One region of the Bacillus coreaensis genome, then DNA from elsewhere that is predicted to be linked to it. Evidence: riboswitches for the same ligand, from Rfam matches in the RefSeq annotation. Region 1 holds a riboswitch; each other region holds the start of a gene.
What was found. A riboswitch is a leader RNA that binds a small molecule or an ion and turns the genes downstream of it on or off. The one in region 1 is predicted to bind cobalamin.

Region 1 (3,280 bases):
GGCTCGAAGATATCCCGATGCGTGAAGAGACTTGTTTTTCAAAGGTGTCTCTAGTGATATACATAGGATGGAATTGTGCATCTTCTGTTCCGACTGGATCGTGAAATACAGTAAAACCAAGTTGTGTATACAGCTTTGTTTGTCTGGTGGTTCCTGAAATAACAGCTGCGTCGTATCCTTGTTTAATACAGTAGTTGGCTAATAATTGCGAAAGTCCTAGAAACACTCTACCGTTACGATTCTTTGCATCAACCGCGAGGAGGCGAATTTCGCACAATAGATGTGCTTGAAAAGGAAGATGATCTTCTACAGGACCAATCTTTTTATCAATGGAAAAAGGCCGCTTGTCTCGAACCGCAATCATTCCAATGAGTTGTTTATTCTTTAAGCAAATAAGGTACGTATTTTCAGCGTGAAAAGGGTCAACTCTTCTCTCTGTATCAGACTTTGGATGTTGTGGGATCTCTTCGACAAAGGTACGATAATTTAGTTTGTGAATTTGCTCCATTTCTTCTTCGCTTCTTGCAATCTTAAAAAGCAAGCCCATTTGGTTTCCCCCTATACTCTTTCTTTTATATTGGCTGTTTTCGTAAAGTTTGTTGTTTTGGAAAAATCCCAGAAGCCGGATTTTTCCCCGCATAACGCTGAGTTTATTGGTCTATTTGGAGAGTAGATCTTTTCTAAGGAGGATAAAATCCTGATTGGCTGCTGAAACATATAGTTTAATTCTGAAAAAGTGTGTATATAGCAACAATGTTTTAGAAAAGAGCCTTTATATTTGTTCGATGAGCAAAAAGAATCGTGATTATTGTGAGTACGATTATTCCGACGGATGTGTATGTATAAGTTTCAATAAAGAAATAGATCGGAAGGATGCATAGGCTTAGTAGACCAGATATAGTAAAACTGCGGAACAAGGGATATGTGAGGCCGAAGCTTACGAGAATGACAATGGTTACGGTCGGTTCAAAAGCAATGATTCCTCCGAGAAAACTAGAGATCCCTTTTCCTCCCTTAAAGGAAAGGGTGATGGGCCAAATATGTCCTATAAGCACCAATAGGAATCCAACTAATTGAATCTCCTCTGAAAAGCCTAGCATTCTGCCAAGAAGGATAACTGCCGCTCCTTTAGACGCGTCTCCTAAAAAGGTAGCGACAAAGGCCGTCTTATTTAAACTTCTCCCGATATTACGAGCACCTACGTTTCCACTACCTACCTCCCGAATATCAATCTTTCCAAACAGTCTTCCAATAATGTATCCAAACATGATGCATCCAATAAAGTAGGAAACGAAGAAATAAACCACTACTACCATAGAACATGACCTCCGCGCTCTGTTGTATATATTCCATATTATGCTAAGCAAAACCTCTTCACAATAAGAAGTTACTGTCCACCCCAGACGGACAAAACAACCCTAAGTGTCCACGAGCGGTGACAGACACCCTCCGTGGACATTTTGGCCATTTTGTCCACGAAGGGTGTCTGACACCTTTTTGTTAAAAAGGGGTTGCGTTTTTGGGGTTTTGTTGGTGTATAATCAGACGTAGCAGAAAATTTCATAATTCGACTAGTAGTAGGTGTCTTCATAACTGAAGACTTAAAAAGGAAGTTGGTGAAATTCCAACGCGGTCCCGCCACTGTAAATGGGAGCAAGCTGCAAGTAATACCACTGTACGTGAACGTATGGGAAGGTTGCAGCAAGCAATGACCATAAGCCAGGAGACTCGCCTATTGCTATGCACCGAATTTCCTACGAGGATAGGAGTGGTGTGGCAGACCTCTACCTATTTTATGGGCTTCCATTTAATGTATAACGTCTATCATACCAGCATCTTCCTGCCTCTGTAGGAAGATGCTTTTTATTTTGTACATATCACAGGGGGAAAGAACATGCGTCAAAAATTTTACGCACTATTTGCATTACTCGTACTATCACTAGGAATTCTTGCTGGTTGTGGGAGCACAACTGAAAACACAGAAGAAAACCAAAACACAGAAGGTCAAACGGAACAAACGGAAAAAGCAGCCTTTCCAGTTACAATCAAAGATGCGTTAGACAATGAAGTAGTAATAGAGGAAGAACCAACATCAATCATTTCTCTAATACCTAGTAACACAGAAATTATTTACGAATTGGGCCTAGGAGATAAAGTTGTCGGGCTTACAACAAATGATACGTACCCAGAAGAAACAGCAGAAGTCGAAAAAGTAGGCGATTTCAATGTAGATATTGAAAAAGTTATTGCACTTAATCCAGATTTAGTGTTAGCACACGAATCTTCAGCAGCCTCTTCTGAAGCTGGTTTTCAGCAAATGAGGGATGCAGGTATCACGGTTTTCATCGTAAATGATGCCGTTAATTTTGAAGATGTCTACGATACAATTGGTATCATCGGTCAACTGACAGGAACAACAGAAGAAGCAGAAGCGTTAACTGCTGACATGAAAGCCAAGATTGAAGAAATTAAGGAAAAGGCAGCAACAGTGACAGAAAAGAAAAAGGTATATATTGAGATATCTCCAGCTCCAGATATCTATTCAGTTGGTAAAAACACATTCATGGATGTCATGCTACAAACCATAAATGCAGAAAATGCGACGGGAGATCTTGAGGGCTGGCCAAGCATTGACCAAGAATCTATCCTTGAACGTAATCCTGATGTCATTATTGCTACTTATAATTACATTGAAGACCCTGTAGGTCAGCTCATGGCAAGAGAAGGTTGGGCGGATGTGAGTGCGATCAAAAATAAGCAGGTGGTTGATGTTAATCCAGATCTTGTTAACAGACCAGGTCCAAGGGTCGTTGAAGGGGTAGAGGAACTTGCAAAAGCCGTATATCCGGAAGTATTTAATAACTAATCGAATAGCAGCCTACTTAATGGGAGCCTCGTTTCTCCTACTGGCTATAGTACTAGGCATCTCACTAGGAACCGTGAAAGTTCCAGTTTTAAGTACGATTCAAATATTACTTGCACAACTTTTTCCGTTTGTTTCACTAGATGGAATTGACCAAATGCATGTCAACATTGTTTCGAATATTCGCCTGCCAAGAGTCATCTTAGCAGGACTTGTTGGAGCGGCTCTAGCTATTGCTGGAGCTGCCTTTCAAGGTTTACTCAGAAATCCACTGGCAGACCCTTATACATTAGGAGTTTCCTCGGGTGCTTCAGTTGGAGCAGTTGTTACTTTGTTTTTTCAACTGTCCCTTCCAGTCATTGGAGCATTCACCCTTCCTGTTCTCAGTATTTTGTTCTCTTTTATCACTATTTTCCT
Region 2 (3,280 bases), on a different contig from region 1:
GGTTACCTTGAACTTAAAGTTCTTCTTTTCCTCCGCATATTCCACTGCGTACAACGGATCAATTCCGTCAGTTGAGCCACCAATTTTTGCAGTCGACGAATTTGGAGCAATCGCCATCAGCCAGCCATTACGAATACCGTTTGCCTTTACTTGTTCTTTTAACTCACTCCAACGGTCGGACGTGTAATTTCTCCGCTCGAAATATCTTCCTGTAGCCCATTCAGACGTCTCAAATTGACTGAAGGCACCTTTTTCTTTGGCAAGCTCCATAGATGCTCGAATCGTGTAATAAGCAATATTTTCGTATAGTTCATCAGCAAACTGGACCGCTTCTTCTGATTCCCAATGGATCGATTGTAAGGCCAACAGATGATGCCACCCGAACGTCCCTAAGCCGACCGCTCGATATTTTTGATTCGTTAACTCGGCTTGTCCAACTGGAATGGTATTCAGATCAATAACATTGTCTAGCATCCGCACTTGAATCGCTATTAATCGTTCCAGCTCATTAGCACCATAAGCCTTTGCCAGGTTGATCGATGAGAGATTACATACAACAAATTCTCCGGGCTTTCTCACGATTACTAGATTGCCATCTTCGTCCTTGTATTCTTTTACAATCGTTGTACTCGACATGTTTTGGGCGATTTCTGTACATAAATTACTGCAGTAGATAGATGTTCGTCCTTCTGCACGCTTGTTTGGATTTTGACGATTCACCTCATCTCGATAGAACATGTAAGGTGTACCTGTTTCTAGCTGAGCCACCATTATTCGGGCCATAATATCCATCGCACGGTAGGTTTTTCTTGGTAAGAGTGGCTGATTCACAGCTTCTTCGTATTTTTCTGTAAAATACTTTCGATCTTTTTCATCATAAAAATCTTCAAGCCCAAGCGGGTTCCCACTCTCATCCTTCCAGCCCATCAGCTGCTTCACTTGGTGCGGACAGAATGTATGCCATTCTCCAATACTTCTGCCGTTTTCATCTTTCTCTTGAAGTTTTTCCATAAATAAATCAGGGATGGTAACTCCTGTGAAAATGTCATGAGCCTTTCTTCTCTCATCCCCATTATTGGTCTTTAGTTCAAGAAAGCCATTCATTACGTCTTTATGGAATATATCTAAGTAAATGGCAACCGCCCCTTGTCTTTGACCTAATTGATCAACACTTACGGCTGTATCATTAATCAAGCGGATCCAAGGTACGACTCCAGAGGACATTCCTTTAAACCTCTTGATATCGGAACCTAGCGCGCGAACCTTTCCGTAATAAATCCCGATGCCACCGCCTTCTTTACTTAAGCGAGCGATATCCCAATTGTTCAAATAAATGCCGTCAAGCGAATCATCGACTGTGTCGATAAAACAAGAGGACAGCTGACCAAAGTTCTTGCCTGCATTTGATAATGTTGGTGTGGCTACCGTCATATATAAATGACTAAGGGCCCAGTAGGCTTCTTTTACTAACTCTAGTCTTTTGCCTTTAGATTCATTCATCATGATGGTCATCGCAATAACCATGAATCTTTCTTGCGGTAACTCATATACATTTCTATCATGATCTCTTGCAAGGTAACGATCAGCAAATAAAAACAGACCAATATAGTTGAAAAGCTTATCTCGTTCAGGACTGATTGTGTCCGCTAATTCTTTAATTTCTCCCTCTGTATACATTTGCAGCAGTTTAGGAGAGTAGATCCCTTTCTCTGTTAACGTTTCTAGCAAATCGTAAAAGTTCCCATATGTATGTGATGAATCGTAGTTTCGATTTTGCGAAGCTTGTTTGTATAATTCGGTTAAGTATATGCGCGCGGCAACAAATGTCCAATCTGGCTGGTCCATCGCGATTTTATTTAAAGAATAAAATAAAGCTTGTTGGCTCACTTCTTTTTTTGCTGCCTCTAATTCATTTACCATTTTTGTCATCTCAGTGGCGTCTAATTGATAAGTTGAAGAACACTCTTCAATCGCTCTTAACACCGATTTATAATCTTCATGTACATCTACTACTGTCATGATCGTCCCTCCTGAAAATAAAAATCCGCTCAAGTGGTTCCTTGAGCGGATGAAACGATTTCAGCAAAAGACAAACAGGCAAAAATACTTTTTGTCTTCTGTCGCCATCGTTTCATCTTCCCAAATCCCCGAAGAAGTTGAAACATCTTAAGTAAGATAGGTCTCCTGACTTATGCTTCACTCTACTTTGAACCCTTCCCATTAGGCACCTACATCTCGTAAGCAATCTTCACAGTGGCTTGTTCATTTTGTCAGCATTTACAGTTGCGGGGGCAGTTCTGGTCTTTCACCAGATTCCCTATTAAGCCGTACGGCATCTTATCTTAAGGCAACAACACAATATATAGTTGAGTTTTCACTTATGTATATCCATATCTAGATTTAATACAAACTTAATAGTAACGGTAGTTTAGTAGATACGCAAGTATAAAATCTTGGATTTGGTAAAATATTGTTGTTGACTTTAGGGGCAGGCGGAATCTCGGAATGGATTTGAAGAGATTGTTTTTTTCGGCACTGTTTCGATTCTTTTTGCAATAAATGGAGTGGAAACTAAGGGATGAAAGGGCATTTCTGAATGGATTTTGGTATTTTTTTAGGAGGATTAGTAGATTAGTTTGGGATTTTATTTGTGATTTAAAAAATTTATTTGCGATTCTGAGATTTTATTTGCGATTCCGGGATTTTATTTGCGATTCGAAAAATTTATTTGCGATTCTAACACTTTACTTGCTATTTTAAAAAAAGACCCTCAATTTCGAGGGTCCCCTTCAGATACGAGCATTAATTTTCAGCTAGCTTTGCCGGTACAACCTTTGACACTTCTTTTCCTTCGATTGGATCCTCTGCTTGTGTGGCGCGTTTGATAAAGAATGCGAGGATGAAGGCGACAATTGAAATCCCTGTAGCTACTAGGAATGCATCATTAATTCCTTCGAGCATCGCCTTCATCATAATCTGCTCTTTCATTTGAGCGATCATTTCAGCAGTTGGCTGTGCGGCTCCTGCTCCTTGACTTGCAGCCGTCTTCATCGCTTCGTCAGCCAATTCTTTGGCGTGTGTTTCTGTACGATTGGACATAACCGTAACTAGTAATGCGGTTCCGATTGCCCCAGCCACTTGGTTTAACGTATTGTTCATTGCCGTACCATGTGGATAGAAACGCGTCGGAAGTTGATTTAATCCGTTTGTTGAAACAGGCATCATAACAAATGACATCCCAACCATTCGAACTGTGTAAAGGATGACTAAGTGCGTATAG
Region 3 (3,280 bases), on a different contig from region 1:
GGGCCTCAGCAATTTGTCTTGTTCTTCTCCCACTCATTGGGTTATACAAGGCAATCACAAAATCGGCTTGTGCGGCTGCTTCTATTCGTTGTTCAATCAAGCTCCAAGGAGTCAGGTGGTCACTCAAACTGATGGTGCATGCATCATGCATGACCGGGGCTCCCAATAGGGAAGCACATGAGTTGATAGCAGAGATTCCTGGGATTACTTCAACCTCAACACCTGTGTCCCTTTTCCATTCTTTTTCCACCAACACTTCGTACACAAGGCCAGCCATTCCGTAAACACCCGCATCTCCACTAGAGATCACGGCCACTTTTTTCCCGAGCTCTGCTTGTCTCACTGCCTCTTGTGCTCGACTTACTTCTTCTGTCATTCCAGTGCTGATGATTTCTTGTCCTTCGAGTAACCCTTCAATCAGTTCCACATACGTTTTGTAACCGATAATCATATCGCTTTCTTGAAGAGCTTTTTTTGCTCGGTCCGTTATATGCTCCTCGCTTCCTGGGCCAAACCCAATGACTAATAGCTTTCCTTTCAATTACGCTCCTCCTTTCACTAATTCCACCATCATAAAAATTCCGAGTACTAAGCTATAGGCTCCTGTTACCGAACCTAATAGTATAAACAACTTGTCTTTCACTCTAGCTTTCATAAATCCCCATGAAAGACAAAACGTAATTCCGATTGTAGCGATGAGTAGACCAATAACAAATAGAGTCAGTTGAATAAGGGCAACGGTTATATTATCAAGCCCCATTGCATTAGAAATTATCGCGATCTGAGTCGGACTTTCCACACCAATGCCGTGAAGAATGCCAATAATAAACGCACCAATGCCACCTAGTTTCGTAGGTGAAAGTTGATTGGTTTTTGTTCCCGATTTCACCTTAGTAGCGATGTTATGGAAAAACTCAACAACAATTCTGAGTCGACTTTTATACTCGTATTCTTTCTTTTGTTTAAAAATGGACCAAATAATAAACATTCCAAGCAAAATAAGGGTGAAGCTAACGAGCATTTCTAGTACTTGCTTCGTTGCATCTGGAAGTTGTAAACCAATATAAATAAATAACACTCCAATAACCATCACAATCATGCCGTGTCCAATGGCATACATCACACCAAGAGTAAGCTGTTTCTTCTTTCGCTGCTCACTTCCAACCATATCGGCAATCGCTGCTACATGATCTCCGTCGATTCCATGCCTCATGCCAATAAACACAGCAAGCAGAGCAAACATGATCAATTCCATAAGTCATACCTCTTCTTTCACTTTTTTCGAAATTCCCTCAATACTATCTGAGTTTTCAGGTGCTACGAAGCCTTCCTGGTCGTATGTATAAATAACAGATTCTTCTAGTATCTTTCCTTGAGCGAGATGACTCCGTACGATTTCTCGTCCCGTGTCCTCTGTAAGTGCCTTATACCAGATGCCTTCTGGATAAACGATGGTGACACAAGCATCCTTGCATCTTCCATTGCATCTCGTTCTTGTTGTATGAATCTTGTCGTCCAACTCCAACTGCTTAATTTCATCACGAATCGCTTGCGTTACTTCTTCTCCCCCTTTTCTCATGCAACTACTTCCATTGCAAATCAAGATGTGATGCTTTGTCCCCTTTAAATTCCATGTTGTCATGTTTTCCATTTCCTTACATTTTTTGTAATAAAAAAGCACCCCTACAAATAGAGGTGCATAAGAACATACGGAATGTAGATCTTTCTACACATCTACCTATAGTCCCGTAGGTATGTGACACACTTTATAGGCAGGTCTCCTGGCTCTGGTTCCTTGCTTTTGTTACGTCTTCCCGATTTTACTCAGTGACCATTTGTAACAAAGCTCCCCAATACAGTGGCGGGTACCGCGACGGCTTTTCACCGTGCTTCCCTTTTAAGCAAAAGTTTTTCTTTTGCACCTATCAAGTAAACTATGAAGTTATCAACCCAATGAATGATTTCCATAAAAAAATCCGCTCAAAGGGAATGAGCGGATGAAACGAAAGCACGAAAAGACAAATAGAATAACAGAGTCTATTCTCACCATCGAAACACCTTCTCTATTCCCGGAGAAACTGAAACGTTTAAAAGTAAGACAGGTTTCCTGACTTGTGCTTCTTCCTACTTTAAGACCTTCCCATATCCATACGAATCACGTATGCACACAGTGGATTTCTTATTTTGTCCACACATACAGTTGCGGGTACAGCTCTGGATTTTCACCAGATTCCCTATTAAGCCATCTTGGCATCTTAACTTTCTGGAAAACTATTCAATTAAGCTAGATTCTATATTAGATGAAACGTTCTTATTTTTCAACTACTAATATCACAAACATGACAGATTTACTAGTCTAACCAATTTTACATGAATGACCACCATTAGATGTTTAAAAAAGAAAAGACACTACCCTATTTGGATAGCGTCTATATATTATACTGAGATTTTACTAGGTTCTTCGATAGATGGTTTAACAACGGAAGCCTTTCGTACCAAAAGAAAATATGATAGAAAAGCTAAAAAGCTAGCACCAAAGATAATGGAGCCCATCGGTATGGCAGAATTCTCACCTGCAATCCCTACAAGTGGTGAAGAGATAGAGCCTAGGATAAATGGTAATAATCCTAATAAGGCCGATGCACTACCAGCAATATGGCCTTGTGACTCCATAGCAAGAGAAAACGATGTGGTTCCAATAATCCCGATCGATGCAACGAGGAAGAAGATAGGAATAACAACCATAATTAATGGAGCCTTTAGTAATAACGACACAAGAAGAATGGCACCTGATACATTTGAAATGGTCAGACCTATGACTAAAAATGTCTTTTCCGATACCACGTCTACGAACTTCCCTACTGCCTGGCTTCCAAGAATCAAGCCAATTCCGTTCAATCCGAATAATAAACTAAATACTTGAGGTGAAACACCATAAATATTTTGATAAACAAACGGTGTACCAGATACATAAGCAAAGATCCCAGCAACAATAAATCCTTGTGTGAAGGCATATCCCGTAAACTGACGATCTTTTAATAAAGTTCCAAAGTTTCTAAATGTTTGCCCAATATTACTTGGTACACGCTTCTCCGCTGGTAGTGATTCTTCCAGCTTGGAAATGACCGTGAAAAATAAAACTAGACCGACAACACTTAAAACGACAAACACTCCCGTCCAATTTGTAAAGGCTAGAATTGCGCCACCTGCAACAGGAGCGATAATAGGACCTAGATTACTTACTAATGTTAATAACGCAAAAAACTTCGTTAATTCTCTA

Region 2: it holds a riboswitch for cobalamin, as region 1 does, so the genes downstream of both, ACQ5H4_RS16915 (ribonucleoside-diphosphate reductase subunit alpha) here and ACQ5H4_RS19895 (ABC transporter substrate-binding protein) in region 1, are expected to answer to the same signal.
Region 3: it holds a riboswitch for cobalamin, as region 1 does, so the genes downstream of both, ACQ5H4_RS06735 ((2Fe-2S) ferredoxin domain-containing protein) here and ACQ5H4_RS19895 (ABC transporter substrate-binding protein) in region 1, are expected to answer to the same signal.

Annotation. Positions count from the first base shown of each region.
Region 1 is NZ_JBOCCY010000018.1:48,739-52,018, forward strand. Features, by position in the region: gene ACQ5H4_RS19885 (aminotransferase class V-fold PLP-dependent enzyme) at 1-547, opposite strand, end outside; gene ACQ5H4_RS19890 (glycerol-3-phosphate acyltransferase) at 759-1,316, opposite strand; cobalamin riboswitch at 1,563-1,750, shown strand; gene ACQ5H4_RS19895 (ABC transporter substrate-binding protein) at 1,895-2,866, shown strand; gene ACQ5H4_RS19900 (FecCD family ABC transporter permease) at 2,829-3,280, shown strand, end outside.
Region 2 is NZ_JBOCCY010000012.1:37,773-41,052, forward strand. Features, by position in the region: gene ACQ5H4_RS16915 (ribonucleoside-diphosphate reductase subunit alpha) at 1-2,019, opposite strand, end outside; cobalamin riboswitch at 2,159-2,355, opposite strand; gene ACQ5H4_RS16920 (DHA2 family efflux MFS transporter permease subunit) at 2,803-3,280, opposite strand, start outside.
Region 3 is NZ_JBOCCY010000003.1:140,848-144,127, reverse strand. Features, by position in the region: gene cobJ (precorrin-3B C(17)-methyltransferase) at 1-541, opposite strand, end outside; gene ACQ5H4_RS06740 (HoxN/HupN/NixA family nickel/cobalt transporter) at 542-1,255, opposite strand; gene ACQ5H4_RS06735 ((2Fe-2S) ferredoxin domain-containing protein) at 1,259-1,642, opposite strand; cobalamin riboswitch at 1,755-1,941, opposite strand; cobalamin riboswitch at 2,081-2,273, opposite strand; gene ACQ5H4_RS06730 (multidrug effflux MFS transporter) at 2,437-3,280, opposite strand, start outside.